4 regions of the Variovorax glucosi genome follow, and region 2 is predicted to be linked to each of the others. Evidence: predicted binding sites of a transcription regulator. Region 2 holds the regulator's gene; each other region holds the start of a gene.

The links. Region 2 encodes sigma-54, which starts transcription at its own class of promoters, with help from an activator protein. Its sites were predicted from a motif close to TGGCANGNAANCTGCTTT; they were not measured.
Region 1: the regulator sigma-54 is predicted to act here: its motif matches at 2,718-2,735, upstream of nirB (nitrite reductase large subunit NirB).
Region 3: the regulator sigma-54 is predicted to act here: its motif matches at 4,955-4,972, upstream of glnA (type I glutamate--ammonia ligase).
Region 4: the regulator sigma-54 is predicted to act here: its motif matches at 4,719-4,736, upstream of atzF (allophanate hydrolase).

The regions. Positions count from the first base shown of each region.
Region 1 covers NZ_JBPJZE010000002.1:234,791-242,505, forward strand. The annotation lists gene nirD (nitrite reductase small subunit NirD) at 1-29, opposite strand, end outside; gene nirB (nitrite reductase large subunit NirB) at 52-2,577, opposite strand; gene ACSFA3_RS09505 (YbaK/EbsC family protein) at 2,869-3,375, shown strand; gene ACSFA3_RS09510 (DUF1289 domain-containing protein) at 3,372-3,614, shown strand; gene ACSFA3_RS09515 (2-hydroxychromene-2-carboxylate isomerase) at 3,616-4,257, shown strand; gene ACSFA3_RS09520 (MFS transporter) at 4,409-6,103, shown strand; gene ACSFA3_RS09525 (porin) at 6,279-7,268, shown strand; gene uvrA (excinuclease ABC subunit UvrA) at 7,417-7,715, shown strand, end outside.
Region 2 covers NZ_JBPJZE010000003.1:43,905-51,619, reverse strand. The annotation lists gene ACSFA3_RS15000 (hypothetical protein) at 1-247, opposite strand, end outside; gene argS (arginine--tRNA ligase) at 379-2,076, shown strand; gene ACSFA3_RS14990 (SPOR domain-containing protein) at 2,094-2,807, shown strand; gene ACSFA3_RS14985 (thiol:disulfide interchange protein DsbA/DsbL) at 2,904-3,569, shown strand; gene lptA (lipopolysaccharide transport periplasmic protein LptA) at 3,766-4,386, shown strand; gene lptB (LPS export ABC transporter ATP-binding protein) at 4,389-5,198, shown strand; gene ACSFA3_RS14970 (RNA polymerase factor sigma-54) at 5,218-6,807, shown strand; gene ACSFA3_RS14965 (THUMP domain-containing class I SAM-dependent RNA methyltransferase) at 6,812-7,715, shown strand, end outside.
Region 3 covers NZ_JBPJZE010000002.1:1,105,405-1,113,119, reverse strand. The annotation lists gene xth (exodeoxyribonuclease III) at 1-110, shown strand, start outside; gene ntrC (nitrogen regulation protein NR(I)) at 139-1,731, opposite strand; gene glnL (nitrogen regulation protein NR(II)) at 1,755-2,831, opposite strand; gene ACSFA3_RS13410 (hypothetical protein) at 2,831-3,349, opposite strand; gene glnA (type I glutamate--ammonia ligase) at 3,495-4,910, opposite strand; gene ACSFA3_RS13400 (competence/damage-inducible protein A) at 5,061-5,861, opposite strand; gene ACSFA3_RS13395 (EI24 domain-containing protein) at 5,858-6,766, opposite strand; gene ACSFA3_RS13390 (sterol desaturase family protein) at 6,844-7,715, opposite strand, start outside.
Region 4 covers NZ_JBPJZE010000001.1:813,103-820,817, reverse strand. The annotation lists gene clpP (ATP-dependent Clp endopeptidase proteolytic subunit ClpP) at 1-508, shown strand, start outside; gene clpX (ATP-dependent Clp protease ATP-binding subunit ClpX) at 659-1,924, shown strand; gene lon (endopeptidase La) at 2,027-4,468, shown strand; tRNA gene ACSFA3_RS03935 (tRNA-Gly) at 4,523-4,598, shown strand; gene atzF (allophanate hydrolase) at 4,825-6,507, shown strand; gene ACSFA3_RS03925 (ABC transporter substrate-binding protein) at 6,559-7,569, shown strand; gene ACSFA3_RS03920 (ABC transporter permease) at 7,572-7,715, shown strand, end outside.

The DNA.
Region 1 (7,715 bases), on a different contig from region 2:
GTCCATTGAAGGGTCGTTTCGGTGGTCATGGGGATTTCTTGTGTTGTGCTGTCAGACGAGCGCGGGAACGATGTCGATGCGCTCGTTCGCGCTGGCCGGACGGATCTGACCGCGTTCCGGCACGAAGACGACACGCTCGTCCGGCTTGTCGCTGTTGACGAAGGAGCGGAAGCGCTGGCGCACCTTCGGGTCTTCGATGGCAGTCTTCCATTCGCACTGGTAGGTGGCGACGACGTGCTGCATCTGCGCTTCGAGTTCGGCTGCGAGGCCGAGCGTGTCCCTGACGACGACGCCCTTCAGGTAGTCGAGACCGCCTTCGAGGTTGTCGCGCCAGGTGCTGGTGCGCTGCAGCCGGTCGGCGGTGCGCACGTAGAACATCAGGAAGCGGTCGATCAGTTGCACCAGTTCGGCCTTGGTCAGGTCGACGGCCAGCAGTTCGGCATGGCGCGGCTTCATGCCGCCGTTGCCGCAGACGTACAGGTTCCAGCCCTTTTCCGTCGCGATGATGCCGACGTCCTTGCTCTGGGCCTCGGCGCATTCGCGGGTGCAGCCGGAGACGCCGAACTTGATCTTGTGCGGTGCGCGCAGGCCCTTGTAGCGATTCTCGAGTTCGACGGCCAGGCCGACGCTGTCGTCCACACCGTAACGGCACCAAGTCGAGCCGACGCAGCTCTTCACCGTGCGCAACGACTTGCCGTACGCATGACCCGACTCGAAACCCGCCGCGATCAGCTCTTCCCAGATGGCGGGCAACTGCTCGACGCGCGCGCCAAACATGTCGACCCGCTGGCCGCCGGTGATCTTCGTGTAGAGACCGTACTTCTTGGCGATCTGGCCGCAGGCGATCAGTCCGTCCGGCGTGACTTCGCCGCCGGTCATGCGCGGCACGACGGAATAAGTGCCGTCCTTCTGGATGTTGCCGAGGAAGTAGTCGTTGCTGTCCTGCAGGCTGGCCAGATCCTTCTTGAGCACGAAATCGTTCCAGCACGACGCGAAGATGCTGGCCGCGGTCGGCTTGCAGATGTCGCAGCCCAGGCCGCTGCCGTGCTTGTGCAGCAGGTCGGAGAAGGTGCGGATCTCGCCGACGCGCACGAGGTGGTACAGCTCCTGGCGCGAATACGGGAAGTGTTCGCAGAGGTGGTTGTTGACCGCCATGCCGAGCCTGGCCATCTCGACCTTCATCACCTGCGTCACGAGAGGAACGCAGCCGCCGCAGGTCGCGCCGGCCTTGGTGCAGGACTTCATCTCGGCGATGGTGCAGGCGCCGCCGCCGACCGCCGCGTTGATCTCGCCCTTGGTGACGTTGTTGCAGGAGCAGATCTGGGCGGTGTCGGGCAGGGCATCGACGCCGAGGCCGGGCTTGGCCTTGCCGTCGCTCGACGGCAGGATCAGGAATTCGGGGTCCGCCGGCAGCGCGATGCCGTTCAGCGCGATCTGCAGCAGCGTGCCGTATTCGCTCGCATCGCCGATCAGCACCGCGCCGAGAAGTTGCGTGCCATCCGCGCTGACAACGATCTTCTTGTAGATCTGCTTGTGTTCGTTGATGTATTGATAGGAGAGCGAATTTGCCGTCTTGCCGTGCGCGTCGCCGATGCTGGCGACATCGACGCCCATCAGTTTCAGCTTTGTGCTCATGTCGGCACCGGTAAAGGCGGCGTCCTGCTGGCCGGCGAGATGTTTCGCGGCAACGCGCGCCATCTCGTAGCCGGGCGCGACGAGGCCGAAGGTCTGGTCGTTCCAGGCCGCGCATTCGCCGATGGCGTAGATGTCGTGGTCGCTGGTGCGGCAATGGGTGTCGATCGCCACGCCGCCGCGTGCGCCCAGCGCCAGCACCGACTGGCGCGCGAGTTCGTCGCGCGGGCGGATGCCGGCGGAGAACACGATCATGTCGGTCTCCAGATACGTGCCGTCGGCGAACACCATGCGGTGACGCGCGGTCGCGCCGTCGACGATTTCCACCGTGTTGCGGCCGGTGTGCACATGAAGGCCGAGCGCCTCGATGCTGTTGCGCAGGATGCGGCCGCCGCCTTCGTCGACCTGCACCGCCATCAGGCGCGGCGCGAATTCGACGACATGGGTTTCGAGGCCCATGTCGCGCAGCGCCTTCGCGCATTCGAGCCCGAGCAGACCGCCGCCGACCACGACGCCGGTCTTGGAGCGCGCGCCGCATTCCTTCATGCCTTCGAGATCTTCGATGGTCCGGTAGACGAAGCAGTTCGCGCGGTCGCGGCCCGGCACCGGCGGCACGAAGGGCGTCGAGCCGGAAGCGATCACCAGCTTGTCGTAGTGGACGACTTCGCCATCCAGCGTCGTCACGGTCTTGTCGCGCCGCTCGATGGCCGCTGCCTTGGTGGTCAGGCGCAGCGTGAAGCCGGAGCGGTCGAAGAAGCCTTCCTCGACCAGCGAGAGATCGGCTGCGGTCTTGCCGGAGAAGAATTCCGAGAGATGCACCCGGTCGTAGGCGGCGCGGGGCTCCTCGCAAAGGACCGTGACTTCTGCGTTCGGGATGCCGAGGTCGTGAAGCTGCTCGAGAAACTTGTGGCCCACCATGCCGTGGCCGATGACTGCGATTTTCATGTCGACTCCTGCAAATAAGAACGGAACAGGCAAGCCGGTAGCAACTTCGGTCGCTGTCGGTTCGCTCGGATCCCGCCTTCATTAGCGGAGGCACTGTGAAAATCCGCGGCAACGGCGCCGGCGAAACAGTGTGCAGAGTCCAAGCAACATCCATGCCGGATGTTTTGCGCCGCTTGCGCCCTTCCTCGAAGTCGATTCCGACCCCGCCGATGGCTTGCTGCGCCGACATGGCGCACGGACGCCTTTTCCTGGTGCACTGCACCATGCGTCGTTTTTCGTATGCTCGGGTACATGTGCGGTTCCGAACTTCTCCCTATTCCGGCCGGCGTCCAGCGCGTCGCCCTCATGCTGCGCGACGCAGCCCACCCGCACGCGCCGGACATGCTCGACGCATCGGCCCGCACCGCGCAGGACGCGGCCGACGCGCTGGGCGTTGCGCTCGGCCAGATCGCCAAGAGCATCGTCTTCCGCCGCAAGAGCGACGATGTGGCGGTATTGGTCATCACCTCCGGCGATCGCCGCGTGGACCAGAAGAAGGTCGATGCGCTGGTCGGCGCCACGGGCAGGGCGGATGCGGATTTCGTCAAGGCGAAGACCGGGTTCTCGATTGGCGGCGTATCGCCTTTCGCGCATGCGACGCCGACCGTCGTGCTTGTTGACCGCGAGTTGTTCCGCTTTGACGAGGTCTGGGCGGCGGCGGGTCACCCGAATTCGGTGGTTCGGTTGACACCTGCCGACATCGAACGCCTGACAGGTGCGCCGGTCGCGGATGTGACCGTTGTGGTCGCTGTCGAATGAGCCTCGACGACCGCCCGGACAGCCGCGCTGCGCTGGTCGCGAAAGCGGGCGTCGTGGCTGTGCTGGTACGCGATCTGCCGTCGCCGTGCACCTCGGTCTGCCGCATCGATGCAGCCAGTGGGTTGTGTGACGGCTGCTTGCGCACGCTCGACGAGATCGCCGGCTGGAGTCGCATGGACGACGCAGGCAAACGCCAGGTCTGGCGCACCATCGGGCGCCGCGCAAGCCAGGACGCCTGACATGAAACACATCACCTTCTATCTGGACTTCATCTCGCCTTACGCCTATCTGGCCTTCGAGCAACTGCCCGAAGCGCTCGAAGGCCTGAGCTACAGCGTTTGCTACAAGCCGATCCTGCTCGGCGCACTGCTTAAGCAGCACGGCCAGACCGCCCCGGCCGAGACGCCGGCCAAGCGCGCCTGGACCTACCGCCATGTGCTCTGGCTCGGTCATTCGCTCGGCATTCCTTTGCAGATGCCGGCTTCGCATCCATACAGCCCGCTGGCGCATCTTCGGCTGGCGATGTCGACGACAAACGACGGCGAAATCAGCCGCCACGTCGCTGAGACGATCTTCCGCGACGTATGGATCGGCGGCGCGGAAGCCACCGATCCGGCGCGTCTCGCAGCGCTGGCCGCGCGCCTGACGGCCGTGCGAGACGGCAACGGCGATGCAGCGCGCGCCAGCCTGCGCGAGAACGCCGCCGAAGCGATCGCGCTCGACACGTTCGGCGTACCGGCTTTCGCGGTCGACGGACGTGTGTTCTGGGGTCTGGACAGTCTGCCGATGCTGCGTGCGGCGCTGCAGCAAGACGAGTGGTTCGACGGCGTTGCGTGGGCCGAAGCCGACAAGCGGCCGTCGATCCTTCAAGCCAAAGGGTAGTTTTCCTACATGCTGAAACCTGTCGCGCGGGTTTGACCTTAAGTTGTCAGCGGCGGTAAGTTTCGCGAAAGCTTCGGGTCAGTCTCCAGTCAAAGAATGTTTCACGGCCCACTCGACAAGAGCCGCATTCCATTCACAGGAGACAGACCCAATGGCAGCCACACTGGATTCGCGAGGGGTTCCGCATCCCGCGCCCCGACCCATGTCATCGGAAGAGAAGAAGGTCATCTTCGCTTCCTCGCTCGGCACCGTGTTCGAGTGGTACGACTTCTATCTGTACGGCTCGCTGGCGGCAATCATCGCCAGGCAGTTCTTCAGCGGGCTCGATGCCGGAGCGGCCTTCATCTTCGCGCTGCTGGCGTTTGCGGCGGGCTTTCTTGTGCGGCCGTTCGGCGCCATCGTGTTCGGCCGGCTCGGCGACATGATCGGCCGCAAATACACCTTTTTGGTCACCATTCTGATCATGGGCCTGTCGACATTCATCGTCGGCCTGCTGCCCAGCTACGCGACCATCGGCGTCGCGGCGCCGGTCATTCTGATCGCATTGCGCATGCTGCAGGGCCTGGCGCTCGGCGGCGAATACGGCGGTGCTGCCACCTACGTGGCCGAGCATTCGCCGCACGGCAAGCGCGGCGCGTACACATCGTGGATCCAGACCACCGCCACGCTGGGGCTGTTCCTGAGCCTGGTGGTGATTCTCGGCGTGCGGCTGACGGTCGGTGAAGTCGCTTTCGCCGACTGGGGATGGCGCATTCCGTTCGCCGTCTCCATCCTGCTGCTCGGCGTGTCGGTGTGGATCCGGCTGTCGTTGTCGGAATCGCCGGCTTTCCAGAAGATGAAGGCCGAGGGCAAGACGTCGAAGGCGCCGCTGACCGAATCGTTCGGCCAGTGGAAGAATCTGAAGATCGTCATCCTGGCACTCGTCGGCCTGACCGCCGGCCAGGCCGTGGTCTGGTACACCGGCCAGTTCTACGCGCTGTTCTTCCTGACGGCCCAATTGAAGGTCGATGCGACATCGGCCAACCTGATGATCGCGGCAGCCCTGCTGCTCGGCACGCCGTTCTTCGTGATCTTCGGGACGCTGTCGGACAAGATCGGCCGCAAGCCGATCATCATGGCCGGCTGCCTGCTGGCCGTGCTCACCTACTTCCCGGTCTTCAAGATGCTGACCGAGGCCGCCAACCCCGATCTGGCGCGTGCGCAAGCCACGGCCGGCGTCACCGTTACCGCCGATCCGGCGACCTGCTCGTTCCAGGGCAATCCGGTCGCGCGCGAAATCGATTTCCGCAGTTCCTGCGACATAGCCAAGCGCTATCTGGTGCAGAACTCGGTGAGCTACGAAAACGTGGCCGGTGCGGCGGGCTCGAATGCCGTCATCAAGATCGGTGACAAGACCGTGACGGCGCCGGTCGGGAATGTGGTGAACCTGAAGTTCGACGAGGCCTCGGCTAAGCAGATCGCGGCCTTCAAGAAGGAAGTCGGCGACGACCTGAAGCTGGCCACCTACCCGGTCAAGGCCGATCCGGCGAAGACCAACAAGGTGCTCACGGTCGCGCTGCTGTTCTGGCTGGTGTTGCTGGTGACGATGGTCTACGGCCCCATCGCCGCGATGCTGGTCGAGATGTTCCCGACCCGCATCCGCTACACCTCGATGAGCCTGCCGTACCACATCGGGAACGGCTGGTTCGGCGGGCTGCTGCCAACGACGGCTTTCGCAATCGTCGCCAGCACCGGCAACATGTACAACGGTCTCTGGTACCCGATCATCATCGCTGGCGCCACGCTGATCATCGGCACGCTCTTCATCCGCGAGACAAAGGACGTCGACATCTATGCGAACGACTGAACGTCGCGGGCACTAGTTCACGTCAATTTTCGAGAGCGAGCTTTTTGTTCAGATTTCCTTGATTGCTCTGTAGGCGCTTGCTTACAACAATGTCGCACCCCGCACCGGTCTCGGAAGACCGGAGGTGAGGGCCCTCCATTCCGGAAGGCTGCAGGGGCACAACAAGGACATTCGGATGAAGGCATCGCACAAACTCAAGGTCATCAAATCAGTAGAGGCCTTCCTGGCCGTCGCGGCGCTCTCGGGCGCCGCTTCCGCTTCTGCGCAAAGTACGGTTCAGCTCTACGGCCGCGTCAACACGACGGTCGAGCACCAGAAGATCGGCGACGAGTCGGTCAACGGGCTCTACAACAACTCCTCGCGCTTCGGCTTCAAGGGCACCGAAGATCTCGGTGGCGGCCTGCGCGCCGGCTTCGCGCTCGAGAGCGGCTTCGCTTCGGACACCGGCATCAGTGCCAGTCCGTTCTTCGGCCGCCAGAGCGAGGTGAACCTGTCGGGCGCCTTCGGTACGGTGCGACTGGGCCGCTGGATCTCGGAGTCGTACTTCGCGACCGCCGATTACGTCAGCATGCACAACCACGACACCGGTTCGTCGTCGGACGCGCTCTATGCCTACGTGATGCGTGACACCAACAAGATCGCCTACCGTACGCCGAGCTTCGGCAACTTCACGTTCGAAGGCGCGGTCGGCCTGCACGAACAGGCCAACGGCACCGGCGGCAAGACGGCCTACGACCTGGCTGCGAACTACACGGTCGGCGATCTGGCCCTCGGTGCCGGCTACACGTCGCTCGACCAGGCCAAGCAGTTCGCGATCCGCGCGCTGTACACAATGGGTCCGTTCGTTGTCGGCGCTTATGTGCAGCGCGACGAGAACGCCATCATTCCGGACGGCGGCAAGCGCAACAACGTGCGTCTCTCTGCCGCCTATCTGGTCGGCGCTTCGGAGTTCCATGTCAACGTGGGACGTGCGGGCAGCTATTCGAAGTTCGCCGATACCGGCGCTTCGCAATACACGCTTGGCTACAACTACAACCTCAGCAAGCGCACCAAGGTCTACGGCTACTACACGCACGTGAACAACCAGGCCGTCGGCGGCTACCAGACCGGCGACTCGGGCGTGGACTTCAGCTCGCTTGCGGTGGGCGTCCGCCACAACTTCTGATCCGGCGTCCGCCGGACCGGCCCCGCAGCCAGCCCTGGCGCGGGGCTTTTTTCCGTCTGTCCGACAGGCGCTCGCGCAAGACCCTTCCATGTTGGCAGCGACATGCGCTCCCTAGAATGTTTGCCCTTGCTCCCTTCGATCGGCAGACATGACATCCGGCTCCATCCGCATCCGCGGCGCACGCCAGCACAACCTCCAGAATCTCGACCTCGACATCCGCACCGGCGAGATGACCGTGGTCACCGGCCCGAGCGGCTCGGGCAAGTCGAGTCTCGTTTTCGACACGCTGTACGCCGAAGGTCAGCGGCGCTACGTCGAGACTTTCTCGGCCTACGCCCGCCAGTTTCTCGACCGCATGGACAAGCCGGCGGTCGACAAGGTGGAAGGCGTGCCACCGGCCATCGCCATCGACCAGACAAATCCGGTGCGCTCCTCGCGCTCGACGGT
Region 2 (7,715 bases):
CGTTCTTGTCGATCGCCTTGGTGGCGCAGGCCGGCGTCGCGGCTGCCTTGGTGTCTTTTTCGCACTTCTTCATGAAGCTGCTCTTGGCGGCACCGGCCAGCGCCTTGCCGTTCTTGTCGATCGCCTGGGTGGCGCAGCTGGTGCCGGCGACCGGCGCCGCCATCGGCGCAGCAGCCTTGTCCTGCGCCTGCGCGGCACCGAAGGAGAGGCATGCGCCCAGGGCGAGAAGAGTCAGGAGCTTGTTCATGTTGGTGTGTCCTTGAGGGTTGAAAGAAGACTGCTGCGGCTTTGAGTTGTGCCGCTCCTGCTAACGGGCCAGCCGTGGCAGCCGATGACTGTGAACAAAACTTTTAGGGTTAGCCCCGGTAAAATCTTCCTATGCAATTGGTCAAACAGGAGCTCCTCGCGGCACTCGCGAGCATGCTCGAATCCCTTTCTCCCGGCGCCGCCTCCAAGGCGGCGTTCGAATCTCCCAAGGTTCCTGCTCACGGCGATTTCGCCAGCACCGCCGCGATGCAGCTGGCCAAGCCCCTTGGTCGCAAACCTCGCGAACTGGCCGAGGAACTCAGCGCCGCGCTGGGCGCCACGCCCGCTTTTGCACGTTGGGTCGACGCGATCGAGATCGCCGGCCCCGGCTTCCTCAATATCCGCCTGAAGACCGTCGCCAAGCAGCAGGTGGTGCGAGAAGTGCTGGCTGCGGGCTCCGATTTCGGCAGGCAGCCGACGACCGGAGAGCGCGTGCTGGTCGAGTTCGTCTCGGCAAACCCGACCGGCCCGCTGCATGTCGGCCACGGCCGGCAGGCTGCGTTGGGCGACGCGATCTGCAATCTGCTGGCGTCGCAAGGTGCCGATGTCTGGCGCGAGTTCTATTACAACGACGCCGGCGTGCAGATCCAGACGCTGGCCAACAGCACGCATTTGCGCGCCCTCGGCTTCAAGCCCGGCGACGCCGAATGGCCGAGCGGCGAAAAAGCACCGGCCTACAACGGCGAATACATCGCCGAGATCGCCGCCGACTTCCAGGCACGGAAGACCGTCAAGGCCGACGACCGCGAAGTCACCGCCACCGGCGACATCACCGATATGGACGCCATCCGCCAGTTCGCCGTCGCCTACCTGCGCCACGAGCAGGATCTGGACCTGAAGGCGTTCCAGGTGAAGTTCGACAATTACTACCTCGAATCCAGCCTCTACACCAGCGGCCGCGTCGCTGCGACGGTGCAGAAACTGATCGACGCCGGCAAGACCTACGAGCAGGACGGCGCGTTGTGGCTGAAGTCGACCGACTATGGCGACGACAAGGACCGCGTGATGCGCAAGCAGGACGGCACGTTCACCTATTTCGTGCCCGATGTGGCGTATCACATCGCGAAGTGGGAGCGCGGTTTTCATCGCGTCGTCAATATCCAGGGCACCGACCACCACGGCACCATCGCCCGCGTGCGCGCCGGACTGCAGGCGGTCGATGCCGGCATTCCGAAGAGCTACCCCGATTACGTGCTCCACACGATGGTGCGCGTGGTCAAGGGCGGCGAAGAAGTCAAGATCAGCAAGCGCGCCGGCAGCTACGTCACATTGCGCGACCTGATCGAATGGACCAGCACCGACGCGGTTCGCTTCTTCCTGCTCAGCCGCAAGCCCGATACGGAATACACCTTCGACATCGACCTGGCCGTCGCCAAGAACAACGACAACCCGGTCTACTACGTGCAGTACGCGCACGCGCGCATCTGCTCGGTGCTCGCGGCCTGGAAGGAGAAGGACGGCGGCGATGCGGCCACGCTCAAGGACGTCGATCTGGGCGCGCTGTCGACTCCCGCTGCGCAGTCGCTGATGCTGCTGCTGGCCAAGTACCCGGACATGCTGACCGCCGCCGCAAAGGATTTCGCGCCGCACGACGTCGCCTTCTATCTGCGCGAACTCGCCGCCAGCTACCACAGCTACTATGACGCCGAACGCATCCTGGTCGAAGACGAAGCGGTCAAGAAAGCCCGTCTGGCGCTGGTCGCCGCCACCGCGCAGGTACTGCACAATGGCCTCGCGATGCTGGGCGTGAGTGCGCCGAGCAAGATGTGAATCTCCTTTTCTCCACCATGAAATCAAGACAACGCGGAAACACCGTCATCGGGCTGATCGTCGGCATCGTGCTCGGCCTGGGCGTGGCGCTAGGCATCGCGGTCTACGTGACCAAGGTGCCGATCCCGTTCATGACCAAGACGCAGCGCGGCGGCGCCGAACAGGACGAAGCCGAGGCGCGCAAGAACCGCGACTGGAACCCGAACGGTCCTCTGTCGGGCAAGGCCGGGGCTCGCCCGGCTGCGCCGACGCAGCCTGCATCGGTCGGTCCGCTGAATCCGCCCAGTTCGGACGCGTCGGCTTCGAGTCCTGCTGTCGTCGCGCCAGGCGCAACGGCGGCTGTGCCGCCTCGCGCCACTCGCGCGCCGGTGCCGGTCGAGGCTGCCCGCACACCGCCGGCTTCGAGTGATCCTCTCGGCGATCTGGCGCGTGCCCGGTCTGGCAATTCGGGCGACAGTAGCACCACAGCGGCTGCCGCTTCCACCGGCGCCGATCCGTTCATGTATTTCGTCCAGGCCGGTGCCTTCCGCACCACCGACGACGCCGAATCGCAGCGCGCGAAGCTCTCGTTGATGGGCGTCGAAGCCCGCATCACCGAGCGCGAACAGGCCGGACGCACCGTCTACCGCGTGCGCGCCGGCCCGTTCAACAAGAAGGACGACGCCGACCGCCTCAAGGAGCGGCTCGACGGCGGCGGCCTCGAATCCAATCTGGTCCGGGTCCAGCGCTGAGCGGTTGATGCCGCTGCAGCTCGACCGGCCTGCCTCCCTGGCGCGGGAACTCCGCGCCGTCCCAAGGCTCTTTCAGCCCACAGGAGAATTTTTCAAATGAAACGTCGTGACTTTTCGCTGACCGCTGCGTCGCTCGGCCTGCTTCCTCTCGTCGCAGTAACCATCGGCACTGCTGCGCATGCGCAGTCCCCCGTCGCGCCGAAGGCCGGCAAGGACTTCATCGCCCTGGGCAAGCGCGCCCCGATCGACACGCCTGCCGGCAAGGTCGAAGTGGTGGAGTTCTTCTCGTACAACTGCCCGCATTGCGCCGCCTTCGAGCCGCAGCTCGAGACCTGGGTGAAGACGCTTCCGGCCGATGTGGCGTTCAAGCGCATTCCCGTGCCTTTCGTCGGCAACGACACCGAACCCAAGCAGCGCCTCTACTACACGCTCGAAGCGATGGGCAAGGTCGACGAGTTCCAGATGGCGTTGTTCCAGGCCATCCATCAACAGCGCCAGCCGCTGAGCGGCGATGCCGGCATCCTGGCATGGGTTGCGAAGCAGCCGAGTCTCGACGCGAAGAAGTTCGGCGAACTGTTCAAGTCGTTCACCGTCGTCGGCAAGGCAAAGCGCGCGACGCAACTGACCACCGACTACCAGGTCGCAGGCGTGCCGGCGCTCGGCGTGGCCGGCCGGTACTACATCGACGGCGACACGGCCGGCTCGTTGGGCCGCGCGTTGCAGGTCACGGAATTCCTGATCGGCGAGGCCCGCAAGGGTTGATTTCGCACGCACCGGGCAGCGTCCGGCGTCGGGGAGGCAGCCCGCTTCGGCGGGCTTTTTTGTCTGCGCGTCAAGCCATTGCACCTGACGCTTACAATCTTCGAGCAAGTTTCGTGCCTTTATGAACCAGCGATACACACTCATCCGATCTCTCTCCCGCCGAATCGTCGTTGCCACCACGACCGCTGTCGCGTTGATGGCGGTGCTGGTGATGCCCGCTCAGGCCGAAAAAGCCGACCGGACGAAGCCGATGAACATCGAGGCCGATGCCATGCGCTACGACGACCTCAAGCAGACCAGCGTGTTCACCGGCGGCGTGGTGGTGACCAAGGGCACGATCATCATCCGGGGCGCGCGCATCGACGTGCGTCAGGATCCCGAGGGCTATCAGTACGGCGTCGTCACCGCGGCGCCGGGCAAGCTCGCCTATTACAAGCAGAAGCGCGATGCCGGCATCGACGAGTGGACCGAGGGCGAATCCGAAGTCATCGAGTACGACAGCCGCGCCGACAACGTCAAGTTCATCCGCCGCGCCGTGATGCGCCGGCTGATCGGCGCGAAGCCGAACGACGAAACCACCGGCGAACTGATCGTCTACGACCAGGGCAACGACACCTTCACCGTCAATGGCGCAGCCTTGCCGCCCGGCGCCAGCGTGGCGGCCGGTGCGCAGGGCGGTCGCGTTCGGGCGATCCTGACGCCGCGTGCGGCTGGCGAGCCAGCCGCGGGCAGCTCGGCTCCTGCGACGCCGGTCGCGCCGACGGGTCGCGGCTTGCGTCCGAGCACGACGCTCGGCGGCGGAGACGCGGCCAAGTGAGCATCGACACCAATCTGGTCAGGAACGAGGCCAAGCCGGTTTCGTCGACCGAATCCGCTGGCAGCCGTCTCGAAGTGCGCGGCCTGCAGAAGCGCTACGGCAGCCGCCAGGTCGTGAAGAACGTGTCGCTGCAGGTGCAGAAGGGCGAAGTCGTCGGCTTGCTCGGCCCGAACGGCGCCGGCAAGACGACTTCGTTCTACATGATCGTCGGCCTGGTGCGCGCCGATGCCGGCGAGATCAGCATCGACGGCGAGCCGATCGCACACATGCCGATCCACAAGCGCGCGCGCATGGGTCTGAGCTACCTGCCGCAGGAAGCGTCGATCTTCCGCAAGCTCACGGTGCGCGAAAACGTGCGCGCCGTGCTCGAATTGCAGCAGGAACCCGATGCCAAGGGCAACATGGCCGCGCTCAGCAAGCAGCGCATCGACCAGCGACTCGAAGAGCTGCTGGCCGATCTGCGCGTCGAGCATCTGCGCGATTCGCCGGCGCTGGCGCTGTCGGGCGGCGAACGCCGACGCGTCGAAATCGCGCGCGCGCTGGCCACGCAGCCGCGCTTCATCCTGCTGGACGAGCCGTTTGCCGGCATCGATCCGATCGCCGTCATCGAAATCCAGCGCATCGTCAGTTTCCTGAAGAGCCGCGGCATCGGCGTGCTCATCACCGACCACAACGTGCGCGAAACGCTCGGCATCTGCGATCACGCCTTCATCATCAGCGACGGGCAGGTGCTCGCCGAAGGCACACCGGCGGAGATCGTCGACAACGCCGAAGTACGCCGCGTGTATCTCGGCGAACACTTCCGGATGTGACCTTGAAGCATTGGACGGCATGAAACAAGGCCTGTCGCTGCGGGTATCGCAGCATCTCGCACTTACTCCCCAGCTGCAGCAGTCGATCCGGCTGCTGCAGCTGTCGACGCTCGAACTCAGCCAGGAAGTCGAGCAGATGCTCGACGAGAACCCGTTCCTCGAACGCACCGCCGAAGAAGCGCAGCGGGAAGAGTTCGGCATCGACTCGGTCGACGCGCCCGGACCGCGCGACGAGGAGTTCGCTCCGTCGGCGGCGGCATCGTCGAGCGACAGCGCCAGCAGCAGCACCTCGACCGCCGAATCCGAAGCGCCGGCCGCCGATACCGCTGAAATCTCCGACGCCCAGCCCGACTGGGAGGGCGACGGCACCGTCGAGATGGCGCCGGACGATAGCGAATGGGGCGGCGATGCGCCGGCCAGCTCCAACAACATCAGCTCCAACGACGGCGGCGACCGGGCCGACGCGACCGAGCTCGCGCGCAGCCAGGAATCGCTGCAGTCCTTCCTGCACCGGCAGGCGCTGAGCCTGCGGCTGGGCGACAACGACCGCGCCGCGCTGCGCTTCCTGATCGAATCGCTCAACGACGACGGTTATCTCGAAGATTCGCTGCCGGCGCTGGCATCCGGTCTGGCCGGCGACGACAACGACCAGTTCGACGATCTGGTGCATCACTTCCAGGTCGCGCTCGGCCTGCTGCAGAGCCTGGAGCCGGTCGGCGTCGGCGCCCGCGACCTCGGCGAATGCCTGGCGATCCAGCTGCGCGCGCTGGCCGATCCGCAGGAGTCGGACGAGCAGGTGCAGGTGCGCAAGACCGCCATCGCCATCTGCAAGCATCCGATGGAATTGCTCGCGCGCCGCGACTTCAAGCGCCTGGCCACGCTCACGCGCAGCAATGAGGAAGAAGTGCGCAAGGCGCTGCAACAGATCGCGACGCTGGAGCCGAAACCGGGCCGGCGCTTCGTCGACGTCGAGCGCAACGTGATCGTGCCGGACGTGATCGTCACGCGCAGCGGCAACGGCACCAACATCAAGTTCCGCGTGATGCTCAACCCCGACGTCATGCCGCGCCTGCGCGTGCACGACATCTATGCCGGCGCGCTCAAGCAGCACAAGGGCGAAGGCAGCCAGGCGCTGTCGCAGCGGCTGCAGGAAGCGCGCTGGTTCATCAAGAACATCCAGCAGCGTTTCGATACCATCCTCCGCGTGTCGAACGCCATCGTCGAACGGCAGAAGAGCTTCTTCATCCACGGCGAACTCGCGATGCGGCCGCTGGTGCTGCGCGAGATCGCCGATGAACTCGGGCTGCACGAATCGACCATCAGCCGCGTGACCACCGCCAAATACATGGCGACGCCGTACGGCACGGTCGAACTCAAGTATTTTTTCGGATCGGCGCTCGGCACAGAGACCGGCGGCAACGCATCCAGCACCGCGGTACGCGCGCTCATCAAGCAGTTCGTGACCTCCGAGAACATCAAGAAACCGCTGTCCGACAGTCAGATCTCCGAGATGCTGAAAGAGCAGGGCATCGAATGCGCGCGCCGCACCGTCGCCAAATACCGCGAGGCGCTGCGCATCGCGCCGGCCAATCTGCGCAAGTCGCTTTGAAATCATGAACCAGCTCAATCTTTTCCTTCCCTGCGCCGCCGGCGTCGAAGACTTTCTCGCCCAGGAAGTGCATGGCCTCACGGGCCTCGCCGGCGACGACCTGATGGCGTCGCGCGGCGGAGTCTTCGTGCGCGGCTCATGGCGCGACGCCATGAAGCTCAACCTGCACAGCCGCCTGGCGCAGCGCGTGCTGGTCGAGCTGGCCCATGCGCCGTATCGCAGCGAGACCGATCTCTACGACATCGCCGGCGGCGTCGCCTGGGAAATCTGGTTCACGCCGAAGCAGACCTTCAAGATCGAAACCACTGCCCAGCACAGCCCGCTGCAGAGCCTGAACTTCGCGACGCTGCGCATCAAGGACGCGATCGCCGACCGTTTCCGCGCCAAGGCCGGCGGCGTGCGGCCGAGCATCGAGACGCAGTGGCCCGACTGCCGCGTCTTCGCGCACCTGACCACAGACACCTGCACCCTCTACATCGACACCTCCGGCGAGCCGCTCTTCAAGCGCGGCTGGCGGCAGGACAAGGGCGACGCGCCGCTCAAGGAAACGCTGGCTGCGGCCATGCTGGCTGCCAGCGGCTGGTGGAACCCGGAAAGCGGCGAAGTTTCGACCGCGCCGTTGTACGACCCGTGCTGCGGCAGCGGCACGATCGCCATCGAGGCGGCACAGATCGCGCTCGGCATTCCGGCCGGCGCGCTGCGGCGTTTCGGATTCGAGAAACTGCTGCCGTTCCAGCCGCACGTCTGGGACGCGCTGCAGGACGAGTCGGAGACGAAGCAGCGAGAAACCGAAGCCAGTCGCACCGTGGGCGCGCCGGTCATCTTCGGCAGCGACGTTGCGTTCCGGATGGTCGACTTCGCAGAGCGCAACGCCGAGCGCGCGGGCGTGGCCGCGTCGATCGAATTCC
Region 3 (7,715 bases), on a different contig from region 2:
CCGTCGTGCCGCGCGCCGTGGCTTGCAGCATCGACCGTGTGCCGCGCAAATGGGAGAAGCCCAGCGACCATGCGCCGGTGACGCTTGAAATCGACGCCGCAGCGAGCTGATCGGCTCGCTGGCTTCGATCGCGCTCGTTCACTCCAGACCGAGTTCCTGGATCTTGCGGGTGATGGTGTTGCGGCCGATGCCGAGCTTCTGCGCGGCCTCGATCCGTCGGCCGCGCGTGTTGGCCAGCGCAGTGAGGATCAGGCGCGATTCGAAACGGCGCGACAGCGCGTCCCAGACGTCGTTGCGGCCGGATGCGAGCAGGCTCTGCGCTTCGCTTTCCAGGCCGCTCTCCCAGGCGCTGCTGTCCGGCGACAACGCCGTAGCACCCATGCCGACCGGATGCGCGAACCCTGCGGCGCCTTCGGCATCGGCCAGGGGCGCGGGATACAGGGCGGGCGCGGCGGTCACCATCGCAGCCGGAAACACCACTGCGGTCGATGTTTCCGAAGCGGCATTGGCTGCAGCGGCGGCGGCGGCGGATGCAGCGGACGCAGCTGCCGCCGCCACTCCGGTCGCCATTACTTCCGGCGGCAGGTCCTTGGCTTCGATCAGCTGCGCAGGCGCCATCACCGTCAGCCAGTGGCAGATATTTTCGAGCTGGCGGACATTGCCGGGAAAGTCGAATGTCGCGAGTTGCGTCAACGCCGCCTCGGCGATGCGCTTCGGCTCGACACCGAGCTGCTTGGCGCTCTGCTGAAGGAAATGCCGCGTGAGCGCCGGCACGTCTTCGCCGCGTTCGCGCAACGCAGGCAGGCGCAGTCGGATGACGTTCAGCCGATGGAAAAGGTCTTCGCGAAAGCCACCGAGCTTGACGCGCTGTTCGAGATCCTGATGCGTCGCCGCGATGACGCGCACGTTGGCCTTGACCGAGTTGTGACCGCCGACGCGATAGAAGTGACCATCGCTCAGCACGCGCAACAGACGCGTCTGCAGATCGAACGGCATGTCGCCGATTTCGTCGAGGAATAGCGTACCGCCTTCGGCCTGCTCGAAACGACCGCGGCGCATGGTTTGCGCGCCGGTGAAGGCGCCGCGCTCGTGGCCGAAGAGTTCGCTCTCCAGCAGATCCTTCGGGATCGCCGCCGTGTTGATGGCGACGAACGGGCCGTTGGTTCGCGGCGAATGCTTGTGCAGCGCGCGCGCGACCAGTTCCTTGCCGGAGCCTGATTCGCCGGTGATGAGCACCGTCACGTTGCTCTGCGACAGACGCCCGATGGCACGGAACACATCCTGCATCGCAGGCGCCTGACCGAGCATTTCCGGCGCGGCGGCCATGCGTTCTTCAGCCACCTCCTCGCGCATGCTTTCCTCGACGGCACGACGAATGAGTTCGACAGCGCGAGGCAGGTCGAACGGCTTCGGCAGGTATTCGAAAGCGCCGCCCTGGAACGCCGACACGGCGCTGTCGAGGTCGGAGAACGCGGTCATGATGATGACCGGCAGGCCCGGATGCTTGGCCTTTATCTTGTCGAGCAGGTCGAGCCCGGAACCGCCGGGCATGCGGATGTCGCTCACCAGGACCTGTGGTCCGAGCGCTTCGTCGCCGGCTGCAGCTTCGAGCGCCGCCAGCACTTCGCGGGCATTGGTGAAGCTGCGCGTCGGCAGGTCTTCGCGCAGCAGCGCCTTCTCGAGCACGAAGCGAATCGATTGGTCGTCATCTACTATCCAGATCGGCTTCATGCAGTTCCCTTGTCGTCCGGCCTCTACGGCAGCGGTATCAGTAATTTGAAATCGGTTCGGCCCGGCACGCTATCGCACTCGATCACCCCATGGTGCTGTTGCACGAAGGTCTGTGCGAGCGTGAGTCCCAACCCTGTTCCGCCTTCTCTTCCCGACACGAGGGGATAGAAAATTCGGTCCTTGATTGCGCTCGGCACACCCGGCCCGTTGTCGATGACATGCAATTCCAGTGCCAGTCGATACCACTGCTTGTTGAATATGACCTGACGGGCGATGCGTGTCTTGAGGGTGATCTGCGCATCGCCTGCAGCACGGCGCTCGGACAGCGCCTGTGCCGCGTTGTGGACGATGTTGAGCGTCGCCTGGATCAGCTGCTCGCGATCGCCGCGAAACTCCGGGATCGACACGTCGAAATCGCGCTCGATGTGAAGGTCGCGCGGAAACTCCGCCAGGATCACCGAACGCACGCGCTCGCAGACTTCGTGGATGTTCACGTCGCCCACCACATGCGGCCGGCGGTGCGGCGCCAGGAGTCGGTCGACCAGCGACTGGAGCCGATCGGCCTCATGAATGATCACCTGCGTGTACTCGATCAGATCGCGCGACTCGACCTCCATCTGCAGCAGTTGCGCCGCGCCGCGGATTCCGCCCAGCGGATTCTTGATCTCGTGCGCCAGGTTGCGGATCAGCTCCTTGTTGGCCTGCGCCTGGTCGAGCAGTCTTTCTTCGCGGTCCTGCTTGACCTGCTGGTCGAGCGGAGACAACTCGATGATCAGCTCGCCGACCTTGTCGCTCTGAGCCAGCGTGATCTGCACCGGCATCATGTCGTGATTGACGCGGCGCAAGAACGCTTCGTAGCGCAGCGTGGCGAAATCATTGGCACTTGCACCGTCCAGCGCCGTCTGGAGCACTTGCGGCTCGTTGAAGCAGGCGCCGAAGGACGAGCCCTCGAGCGTCCGGCGCGATGTGCCCAGCACGTCTTCGAGCGCCGCGTTCGCGAACAGCACCAGGCCGTTGCGGTTGACGACCGCAATCAGCGTCGCCAGCAGATCGAATGCCTGAAAACGTTTCGAGGAAGAGGCCGGCTTGCCGAAGACCATCAGGGTGCTCCGTTGGCCGGCAGTCGGCCGAGCTCACGCCGGATGCCGGCGATGTCGCTCTCGTTGCGCGTCAGTTCGGCTTTCATGTCGGCCACGCGGTCCAGGTATTTCTGATAGTTGCGGGCCTCGCCGCCCTGCTTATCTGGCTGACCGTTGTTGTAGTCGCGAAGCAGTTCGACCTGCCGCGATTCGGCCTTGCGGAGTTCGGACTGCAGCACCGAACGGGCTTCGCCGTCGCGCGCACGCTGGTCGGAACCTTCGACACGCGGGCTGCCTGCAGGACTGCCGCCCGGCGCACGGACCGCCGGATTGGCTGCGGCTCCGCCACCGGAAGCCGGACGCGGGGACTGCACGACCGTGACGTTGCCGCCTTCCATCACCTTGCAGCCCTTTTCCTTGGCTACGGCGGCGTTGTTCGTGTATTCATTGCCGCAGCGCCAGACGCGCTCCTGCGCGACGGTGGGCAAGGCCGCCAGGGACGCGGCCGACATCAGCAAAAGCAGGAACCTGGTCTTCATGGTCGAGAGAATGAGAAGTTGGACAGCAAAAAGGCATTCTCATGCATTCCTGGTTCTGTTCGTCCCAAGCCCCGACGCCAATGAAAAAGGCGGCCGAAGCCGCCTTTGTTCCGGTGCAACCCCCGTCTTGCGACAGGGGTAAGCATCACAGCGAGTAGTACATGTCGAACTCGGCAGGATGCGTCGCCATGCGCAGGCGCGTGACTTCCTGCATCTTCAGTTCGATGTAGGCATCGATGTAAGACTCGGTGAACACGCCGCCCTTGGTCAGGAAGGCGCGGTCCTTGTCGAGACATTCGAGTGCCTGGTCGAGGCTGTGGCAGACGGTCGGGATCAGCGCGTCTTCTTCAGGCGGCAGATGGTAGAGATCCTTCGTGGCCGCTTCGCCCGGATCGATCTTGTTCTCGACGCCGTCGAGGCCGGCCATCAGCAGCGCGGCGAAACCGAGGTACGGGTTCATCAGCGGATCCGGGAAGCGTGCTTCGACGCGACGGCCCTTCGGATTCGCGACGAACGGAATGCGGATCGATGCCGAACGGTTCTTGGCCGAGTAAGCCAGCTTGACCGGTGCTTCGTAGCCCGGAACCAGGCGCTTGTAGCTGTTGGTGCCGGGGTTCGTGATGGCGTTCAGGGCACGGGCGTGCTTGATGATGCCGCCGATGTAGTGCAGCGCGAATTCCGACAGGCCTGCATAGCCGTCGCCGGCGAACAGGTTCTTGCCGTCTTTCCAGACCGACTGGTGCACGTGCATGCCGGAACCGTTGTCGCCGACGATCGGCTTGGGCATGAATGTGGCGGTCTTGCCGTAGGCGTGGGCCACGTTGTGGATCACGTACTTCTGCAGCTGGACCCAGTCGGCGCGCTGAATCAGCGTGCTGAACTTGGTGCCGAGTTCCATCTGGCCGGCGTTGGCCACTTCATGGTGATGCACTTCGACCGGGATGCCGAGCGATTCGAGCACCAGGCACATTTCCGAGCGCATGTCCTGGAAGCTGTCGACCGGCGGAACCGGGAAGTAGCCACCCTTGACAGCGGGACGATGGCCGGTGTTGCCGTGCTCGTATTCCTTGTCGGTGTTCCACGAAGCTTCTTCCGAATCGATCTTCACGAAGCAGCCCGACATGTCGTTCTTCCAGCGCACGCTGTCGAACACGAAGAATTCGGGTTCCGGTCCGAAGTAGGCGGTGTCGCCCAGGCCGGAAGCCTTCATGTACGCCTCTGCGCGCTTGGCAAGCGAGCGCGGATCGCGCTCGTAGGCCTTGCCGTCGGCCGGGTCGACCACGTCGCAGGTCAGGATCAGCGTCGTTTCTTCGAAGAACGGATCGATGTTGGCGGTATTCGGGTCGGGCATGAGCTGCATGTCCGATGCTTCGATGCCCTTCCAGCCGGCGATGGACGAGCCGTCGAACGCGTGGCCCGAAACGAACTTGTCTTCATCGAAATGCGAGACCGGCACGGTGACGTGCTGTTCTTTGCCACGGGTGTCGGTGAAGCGAAAGTCGACGAACTTGACCTCGTTTTCCTTCACGAGCTTCAGTACGTCGGCGACGGTCTTTGCCATCAATTTCTCCTGGTTGGGTTTGGTTTGGTCTGCAGGGGGGAGGGAATGCAGTTTCTGTGCCATTGGCTGCAAACGAGTTATTTGCAACCGATTGCGGGAGAGTACTTATCGGCTATCGGGCCAGATCACACCAGTTTGGTGCGGCGTAGGTTATCGCACCAACTCAGGGCCGAGACGCGCGTCAAAACCGTGCAAACCTTCCAAAAGCTGTGCATAGGCCGCTTCGATCAAGGCCCGGTCGCCCTTGACGCCCAGCTCGATGTGCCTTCCGTGCACCGGATGATCGACGCTTGGCAGGCTGAAGACCTTGATGCCCGGGTGCGCTGCCTCGATGTCCTGCATGAGCGGTGTGAGCGTCGCTTCCATCGCGCCGTAGACCACCACCGATTTCTCGATGGACTGACCGTGCGCGAAAAGATCCGCATAGCGCGTGTCGAGCACGGTTTCGATCATCGGCCAGGCCATCACCGGAAAGCCGGGTACGAAATGCACGTCGCCGACGCTGAAGCCGGGAATCTTGTTGTACGGATTGCGGATGATCTCGGCACCGGTCGGGAACACGCCCATGTTCAGGCGATGGACGTTGTCGGGCCGGTCCGGCTCGTACGTCAGGCCTTGCTCTTCAGCGGTGTCCTTGATGCGCTCGCGGATCAGCACCTCGGCTTCCGGATGCAGCAGCAGCGGCACGCCAAGCGCGGCCGCCGCGCATTGCCGCGTGTGATCGTCGGGCGTCGCGCCGATGCCGCCGGTGGAGAACACGACATCGCCCGATGCGAAAGCACGCGCAAGTGCGGCAGTGATGCGGGCCGGCTCGTCGCCCACGTATTCGGCCCAGGTCAGCGACAGGCCGCGGGCGGCGAGCAATTCGATGAACTTGGGCATGTGCTTGTCGAGGCGTTTGCCCGAAAGGATTTCGTCGCCGACGATGATCAAACCGAAGTTGCGGCTCATGGGAGGGTCCTTTGGATGGAAGATGAAGCTGCGGGAGCCGTTGAATCGGACGCGACGACCAGCGCATCGGGCGATGTCGCGACCGACGCTGCCGACGCTGGCGATATGGCGCGCTGCGCCCGCAGTTGTGCCAGCGCGTCCAGCGTGTAATGCGCAAACCATAGCGCCGAGAAGGCGAAGACCAGCGTGTAGATCCAGATCGCCAACGGCACCAGCACGAAGAATGCGGCAGCGAACAGCAGCCCCGACGCCCAGACGATGCTCGGCGCCGCGCCGAGATAGCCGCACAGCACGCCCATCGCCAGCAACGGCATCCGGTGGGTGCGCAGCAAAGTCGCGCGTTCCTCTGCGTTGGCATGGTCGGCCAGCGCATCGAAACTCATCACGCGGTAGGTGAGCCAGCCCCAGATCAGGGGCGGCAGAACCAGCACCAGCGGCGGGATCAGCCACAGCGGCATCGACACCAGCAGCGCCACCAGCGCCAGCAGGCTGAGGCCGAGCGAACGCGCGACGCTGCCGACGAACGAAGCGCCCTTCTTGCGTTCCAGCGTCGTGAATCGCCTGTCGGCAACGAGCTCGGTGAGCGCCGGCGCCATCAGACCGGCAACCAGCAGCAAAGCGACGAGGACGATCACCGGCGTCGCAGCCAGCACCACGACCAGCGGCGCCAGCATCGATGCGATGTCGCTGGAAAACAGTCCGCCGAGCCAGCCCCAGAGACTCGACAGCAGCGGCCACGCGTCGAGCGCGCCGCGCGTCCAGATCACGGTCGAATTCCAAAAGAAATAGCCGAATACCGCAGCCAGCACCGCCATCAAACCGAGCGGCACCAGCGAAAGCAGGATCACGCGCGGGCGGAGGCAATAGGCGACGGCGCGCCAGAAAGAATCGAGTAGGAGTCGCATCGGGTGCCGAGGATAACGCTGCGTAGCCGACCCTTGCGTAGTCCAGAGACGGTCCTGCCGGCAGAGTGCGTTGTCGGTCAGCCGCGCCCGACGAGGCGCAGCAGTCCCAGCCATTGCTGCGACCAGAAGCCGCGACCGTATTCGCGCACCCGGCCGTTCGCGTCCGGCTCGACCTGGTCACGGATGCCGGTCGGCTCGTAGCGTCTCGAGAAATCGCCGGTGCGGAACAGCATGTCCCACCATGGCAGAAGCACGCCGTAGTTGCTGCCGTGGATTTCGCCCTGCCCCCGTGTCTCGTGACCGTCGCCTTCCGCACCGTAGTCGCCGATTCGATGGTGCGTGCGATGGAATCTCGGACTCACCCACAGCCGCTCGCCGATGGCACCGAAACTCATCCGCAAGTTCGCATGCTGGAAGCTCTCGCTGAGCTGCATCAGCGCCACGATCGCGATGAACTGGCCCGGCGCCACACCGATCAGCTGCGCGACCACCACGATGATCGTGTCGTGCAGCACGTCGTCGAGCAGATGGTTGCGGTTGTCGCTCCACATCGTCATCTGGCGCTGCGAGTGGTGCAGCGAATGCAGTCCCCACCACCAGTTGAAGCGGTGCTGACCGCGATGGATCAGGTATTCGACGAAGTCCAGCACCACCAGGTAGATGACGACGGCCACCAGCGGAATGTCGGTGATTCCCGGCACCAGTTCGTCCAAGTGCAGCGTGCCGACACCCGAGGCGCGCAGCAGGCCCAGCCATTCGTCGAAGAAAGGCTGCAGCAGCAGGAACATCGCCACCCGGAATATGCCGAGCCGGTGAATTGCCGTGTAGAGAATGTCGAGCCGGATGCCCGCGCGATCGGTTACGGCCTCGACCGGACGCCAGCGCTGCAGCGGCCCGATCACCGCGATCAGCACAAGCAGCTGGAGCAAGCCGACCAACAGCCAGCCGG
Region 4 (7,715 bases), on a different contig from region 2:
AGAGCGCGTGATTTTCCTGGTGGGCGAGGTCAACGACCAGACCGCCAACCTGGTGGTGGCGCAGTTGCTGTTTCTCGAGAGCGAGAACCCGGACAAGGACATTTCGTTCTACATCAACTCGCCGGGCGGCAGTGTGAGCGCCGGTATGGCGATCTACGACACGATGCAGTTCATCAAGCCTGCAGTGTCGACCCTGTGCATCGGCTTTGCGGCCAGCATGGGAGCCTTCCTCCTGGCGGCTGGCGAGAAGGGCAAGCGTTTTTCGCTGCCGAATTCGAAGGTCATGATTCACCAGGTCCTGGGCGGCGCCCGCGGTCAGGCGACCGATATCGAGATTCATGCGCGTGACATCCTTCGCACGAAGGACCAGATGAATCGAATCCTGGCGGAGCGGACCGGTCAGCCGCTCGAGAAAATCGCGCGCGATACCGAGCGCGATTACTTCCTGACGGCCGATGAGTCCAAGGATTACGGACTGATCGACCAGGTCATCTCGAAGCGCGGCTGATCGGTCTTTGCGCAGAGGTTTGAAGGCGCTGCGATACGGTAGCGTTACTCGATAACGGCGTTTTCCATGCGGAGAACGCCGTTTTTGTTCAGAAGTCCCATTTCAGGTCTTCGCTATCATTGTTGAATTCAGTTACGAAGGCACCAGTACATGGCCGAGAAAAAAGGCTCTTCCAGCGAGAAAACGCTTTATTGCTCCTTTTGCGGCAAGAGCCAGCATGAGGTCAAGAAGCTCATCGCAGGTCCGTCGGTATTCATCTGCGACGAGTGCATCGATCTCTGCAACGAGATCATCCGCGACGAGTTGCCGAGCGGCGATGAAGCCCGCGATCCGCGCAGCGATCTTCCGACGCCGCTCGAGATCAAGAACAACCTCGACAACTATGTGATCGGCCAGGAGCCTGCCAAGCGCATGCTATCCGTGGCGGTCTACAACCATTACAAGCGCCTGCGCCACAAGGAAAAGTCCAAGGGCGACGAAGTCGAACTCGGCAAGAGCAACATCCTGCTCATCGGCCCGACCGGCTCGGGCAAGACGTTGCTGGCTCAGACACTGGCGCGGATGCTCGACGTTCCCTTCGTGATGGCCGACGCCACGACGCTGACCGAAGCCGGCTACGTCGGCGAGGACGTCGAGAACATCATCCAGAAGCTGCTGCAGAGCTGCAACTACGAAGTTGAGCGTGCGCAGCGCGGCATCGTCTACATCGACGAGATCGACAAGATTTCCCGTAAGTCGGAAAACCCCTCGATCACGCGCGATGTGTCGGGCGAGGGTGTCCAGCAGGCCCTGCTCAAGCTGATCGAGGGCACGATGGCCAGCGTACCGCCGCAAGGCGGGCGCAAGCATCCGAACCAGGATTTCCTGCAGGTCGACACGACCAACATCCTGTTCATCTGCGGCGGTGCTTTCGCCGGACTCGAGAAGGTGATCGAGAACCGCACCGAAGCGTCAGGCATCGGATTCGGAGCGCTGGTGCGAAGCAAGGCGCAGCGCAGCCTGACCGACGTGTTCCGCGAAGTCGAGCCTGAAGACCTGATCAAGTTCGGCCTCATACCCGAACTCGTCGGTCGCATGCCCGTCGTGGCGTCGCTGGCCGAGTTGAGCGAAGACACGCTGGTCAAGATCCTGACCGAGCCGAAGAACGCAGTCGTGAAGCAGTTCGTCAAGCTGCTCCAGATGGAAGGCGTCGATCTCGAGATCCGGCCCGGCGCGCTGAAGGCGATTGCACGCAAGGCGCTGGCACGCAAGACCGGTGCTCGCGGACTGCGGTCGATCCTGGAGCAATCGCTGATCGACACGATGTTCGAATTGCCCAACGCAACCAATGTCGACAAGGTGGTCGTCGAGGAATCGACCATCGAGGAAAACAAGCCGCCGCTGCTGGTGTATCGTGAAGCGGCCAAGAAGGCCTAGGCTTTCTTGAACGCTGAACGCGTTCCCTCCGATGAACGCGCCCTCCGGGCTTGAAATCCGGGCGGCGCGTTCCATCTTCGTCTGATCACTTCGAGGATCCGCATGTCCGGCCACACCCCTTTGCCCCCTGACGCCATCGACCTGCCGCTGCTGCCGCTGCGAGACGTCGTGGTGTTCCCCCACATGGTGATCCCGCTTTTCGTGGGACGCCCCAAGAGCATCAAGGCGCTCGAGCTCGCGATGGAAGCCGAGCGACGCATCATGCTCGTCGCCCAGAAAGCCGCCGCCAAGGACGAGCCGTCCGTCGAGGACATGTTCGAGGTCGGCTGCGTTTCGACCATTCTGCAGATGCTCAAGCTGCCAGATGGCACCGTGAAAGTCCTGGTCGAAGGCCAGCAGCGTGCCCGCGTCAACAGCATTCACGACGGCGAGACGCATTTCACCGCCAACGTCATGCCGCTGCCCGCACCCGATGCGGCAAGCCAGAAAAGCACCGAGATCGAGGCCCTGCGCCGCGCGGTCATGCAGCAGTTCGACCAGTACGTCAAACTGAACAAGAAGATTCCTCCCGAGATCCTGACGTCGATATCGAGCATCGACGATCCCGGTCGTCTGGCGGACACCATTGCCGCGCATCTGCCGCTCAAGCTCGACAACAAGCAGGGCGTGCTGGATCTGGACGATGTCAAGGCGCGTCTGGAGAACCTCTTCGGCCAGCTCGAGCGCGAAGTCGACATTTTGAACGTCGACAAGAAGATTCGCGGTCGCGTCAAGCGACAGATGGAAAAGAACCAGCGTGATTTCTATTTGAACGAGCAGGTTAAGGCGATCCAGAAGGAACTGGGCGAGGGCGAGGACGGCGCCGACATTGAGGAGATCGAGAAGAAGATCAAGCTCGCCAAGATGCCCAAGGAAGCGCTCAAGAAGGCTGAGAGCGAACTCAAGAAGCTCAAGCTGATGTCGCCGATGTCGGCCGAAGCAACGGTGGTGCGCAACTACATCGATGTACTGATCGGCTTGCCGTGGAGCAAGAAGACCAAGATCAAGCACGACCTGGCGAATGCCGAAGCGGTGCTGAACGAAGATCACTACGGGCTGGACAAGGTCAAGGACCGCATCCTGGAGTATCTCGCGGTGCAGCAACGTGTCGACAAGGTCAAGGCGCCGATCCTGTGCCTGGTCGGGCCACCCGGTGTCGGCAAGACCTCGCTGGGTCAATCGATCGCCAAGGCTACGGGTCGCAAATACACGCGCATGGCGCTTGGCGGCATGCGCGATGAGGCGGAGATCCGCGGCCATCGCCGTACCTACATCGGCGCGTTGCCGGGCAAGGTGCTGCAGAGCCTGAACAAGATCGGCACGCGGAACCCGCTGTTTCTGCTCGACGAGATCGACAAGCTGGGCACCGATTTCCGTGGCGACCCGTCGAGTGCGCTGCTCGAAGTGCTCGACCCTGAGCAGAACCACACTTTCGGTGACCATTACGTCGAGGTCGACTTCGACCTGAGCGATGTGATGTTCGTCGCGACTTCGAACTCGATGAACATTCCTTCGGCGCTGCTCGACCGGATGGAAGTCATCCGGCTCTCGGGCTATACCGAGGACGAGAAGACGCACATCGCGCTGAAATACCTGCTGCCGAAGCAGATGACGAACAACGGCGTCAAGGAAGAAGAGCTCCTCATCACCGAAGAGGCCGTGCGCGACATCGTCCGCTACTACACGCGGGAAGCTGGCGTTCGTTCGCTGGAACGCGAGCTCTCCAAGATCTGCCGCAAGGTGGTCAAGGGGCTGCTGCTGAAGAAGATGACGCCGAAGGTGACGGTCGACGGCTCGAACCTCAACGATTTCCTGGGCGTGCGCAAGTACACCTTCGGGCTCGCCGAGAAGCAGAACCAGGTCGGTCAGGTCGTCGGCCTTGCATGGACGGAAGTCGGCGGCGATCTGCTGACGATCGAAGCAGTCGCGATGCCGGGCAAGGGTGTCATCAGCCGCACTGGATCACTAGGCGACGTGATGAAGGAATCGGTGGAAGCTGCACGCACTGTCGTGCGGAGCAGGGCACGCCGGCTTGGCATCCGCGACGATATCTTCGAAAAGCGCGACATCCACATTCACGTGCCGGACGGCGCGACGCCGAAGGACGGCCCGAGCGCCGGCGCGGCGATGACGACAGCCTTCGTTTCGGCGCTGACCGGTATTCCGGTGCGCGGCGATGTGGCGATGACGGGCGAGATCACGCTGCGCGGCGAAGTCACCGCCATCGGCGGCCTGAAGGAAAAGCTGCTGGCCGCATTGCGCGGTGGAATCAAGACGGTGCTGATTCCGGAAGAAAACGCCAAGGACCTGCAGGACATTCCTGAGAACGTGAAGAACGGGCTGGAAATCGTGCCGGTGAAGTGGATCGACAAGGTGCTGGAGATCGCACTCGAGAAGATGCCGACACCGCTGTCGGACGAAGAAGTTGCCGCATCGGCTGCCGCGGTGGCCGAGTTGTCGAGGCAACGTGCGGCGCAACCGCCAGAAGGCTCGATCAAGCATTGAGAGGTCCTGGTTGTCGACCCTCGACAATCCGGTATATAATCTGAGGCTTGAATCGCGGGATTAGCTCAGTTGGTAGAGCGATACCTTGCCAAGGTATAGGTCGAGAGTTCGAGTCTCTTATCCCGCTCCAGAACAGATCTTCTGGAGTTCTTCGGAATTTCGCAAGTCGTTAAAAAAGGACCCTCTGGGTCCTTTTTTCGTTTCCTCTCCCCTCGCATTCGTCGATCGTCACGCCCACAAGAACTCGGGTTGGCACGCTGCTTGCATCTGAACTTGTACACAAGACAGGATGCTTGATGATGGTGCATGAATCGACTTCGCTGCAAGAACAGAGCAACGAGCCAAAAGCGACTGCAATGGCAACGGCCTGGATCACCCTAATCGATCCGCCGCTAGGTCTCGCCGGGACAATCGCAGACCGGCCGCTCGAAGGTCTGCGCTTTGCAGTCAAGGACAACATCGACGTCGAGGGGCTTCCGACGACCGCTGCCTGTCCGAGCTTCGCAAGCGATGCCGAAGCGCATGCGCATGTCGTTCAGCGCCTGCTCGATGCGGGTGCGCTGCTCGTTGGCAAGACGAATATGGACCAGTTCGCCTGCGGACTCAACGGCACGCGTTCGCCGTACGGCGCGGTGCCGAACAGCTTCGATCCGCGCTACGTGTCCGGCGGTTCGAGCTCGGGTTCTGCGTGGACGGTCGCCGTCGGAGAGGTCGACTTCGCACTCGGCACCGACACCGCAGGATCGGGACGCGTGCCCGCCGGTCTGAACAACATCGTCGGGCTAAAGCCGACCAAGGGTCTGATCAGCACACGCGGCGTCCTGCCGGCTGCGCAAAGCGTGGATTGCGTCTCCATCTTTGCCCGGACGGTCGAACTCGCGGCGAAGGTACTTGCGGTTGCGATGGGTTACGACGCGCTCGATCCGTATTCCCGGCCGCTGAGTCCTGCGACTGCGCCGTTGCCCTCGCGCCTGCGCGTCGGCATTCCGTCGGCGCTGGAATTCTTTGGCGATGCCGCATCGGCCGATGCCTTCGCGGCTTCTTTCGCGCAACTCGACAAGCTCGGCGCCACGACGGTGCCGATCGATTACGCCCCGCTCGCCAAAGCAGCCGATCTGCTCTACGACAGCGCGATGGTGGCCGAACGCTACGCAGCGGTGCGTCCGTTCTTCGATGCACATGAACACGACGTCATCGAACCTGTCCGCGGTATCCTGGCACGCGGAAAAAGCTACAGCGCGGCCGATCTGGTCGATGCGCAGATTCACTTGCGCGCGTTGGCGCAGAAGATCGCGCCGATGTGGGACGACATCGACATCCTCGTCGTGCCGACGGCACCGGCGCACTACACGATCGAGGCGATGCGGGCCGATCCGGTGACGCTCAACCGCAACCTCGGCGCGTACACCAACTTCGTCAACCTGCTCGACTACGCAGCCATCTCGGTGCCGACCTGTCTGCGTAGCGACGGCCTGCCTTTCGGGCTGACGCTGATCGGGCCCTGCGGCAGCGACTTCCAGCTGGCGGCACTGGCGCAACGCGTTCATCACGCGACGGGCCTGACGCAGGGCGCGACCGGCCTGCCGTTACCGGCGCCAGCCACCTTGCCGACGATCGTTGCGGCGCCGACGGTCGAGAAGGTCAAGGTCGCCGTCGTCGGCGCCCATCTTTCGGGCATGCCGCTCAACAGCCAGTTGACTGAACGCGGTGCGGTGCTGCTGCGTGAAACGCAAACCGCCGCCCAGTACCGTCTGTTCGCGCTGCCCGGCACCGTGCCGCCCAAGCCCGGCATGGTGCGCGTGCCGGCCGCGGAAGGCTCGGCGCTCATCGTCGAAATCTGGGAGATGCCGTCCACGACCTATGGCTCCTTCGTCGCGATGATTCCCGCGCCGCTCGGCATCGGCACGCTCACGCTGGCCGACGGCAGCACCGTGCAGGGCTTCGTCTGCGAGTCGATCGCGCTCGACGGCGCGGAAGACATCACGCACCACGGCGGATGGCGCAGCTACATCGCTTCGCGGCGCGCGCCTGCCGCCTGAGCAGAACCAGCAGATTTCTTTCCTCAATCCATCCCACCCAGGAGTCGGTCCATGGTCTCTCAAGACAAGTCCTTCACGGCAGGCGCACCTTCGCGTCGCCACATGCTCCAGGCGGGTGCCGCAGGTCTGGTCGCGCTTGCCGCGCCGTCGCTGGTGTTGGCTCAGTCGACGCCCAAACTGCGCATCGGCTACTGGCCGGTTGCAGCAGGATTGCCGTTCTTCGCCGCGATCGAAAAGGGCTACTTCAAGGAAGCGGGTCTCGACGTCGAGCCGCTCAAATTCGCCGGCGCGCAGCAGGTGATGGAGGCGATGCTCTCGGGGCGCTCCGACGGCAGCTCCAACGGCACCGGTTCCGCGAACCTGGCCATCGGCGAGATTGCGCAGCCGGGACTGTTCAAGATCTTCTGCACCAACCCGAGCAATGCCAAGTTCGTGCTCGACGAGTTCATCACCGCCAAGGACGGTCCGATCAAGACGATGGCCGACCTCAAGGGCAAGCGCGTCGCGTCCGGGCCCGGCATCCAAAACGTGACGCTGTGCAAGACCATGCTCGAGCGAGCCGGCGCCACCGGCGCGACGGTCAGCGAACTGCCGATCGGCCAGCACGTCGCAGCTATCGTCGCCGGCCAGGTCGACGCCTGCTACACGCTGGAGCCGACCGGCACCGTCGGGCGAATGAACGGCACCACCCGCGTGATCGAAGCCGGCGTTGTCGCCAAGTACATCCTCGGCGACCCGATGGCGCCTTGGCACGGCGGCGCGGCCAGCCTGACGACCGAGTTCATCAAGAAGAATCCCGAAGTCGCGAAGAAATTCATCGCCGCCTACACGCGCGGCGTCGAACTGGTGCGCACGCAACCGGCCGACGCGCGCCAGTACATGAAGGGCTACACCGCCATCGAAGGCGCGCTGACCGCCGAAGTGCCGCTGGCCTCGTACATGCTCTACAACGAGTTCAAGCCGAGCGATATCGCCTACTTCCAGAAGTTCTACGACCTGTTCACGGAAAAGGGCATCTTCGACAAGAAGGTCGTCGTCGAGAGCCTGCTCTACAAGGCCTGACCGTGGCCGATACGCTCACCACCACCGCCGCAACCGCCGCTGCCTGGACGCCACCCGCTGCCGGCGCCGCGGCCGCCGTGCCGAAGCGCCCGCTCTGGGACCGGCTGCTGCCGTTCATCGGTCCGGTCGTGCTGTTCATCGCCTGG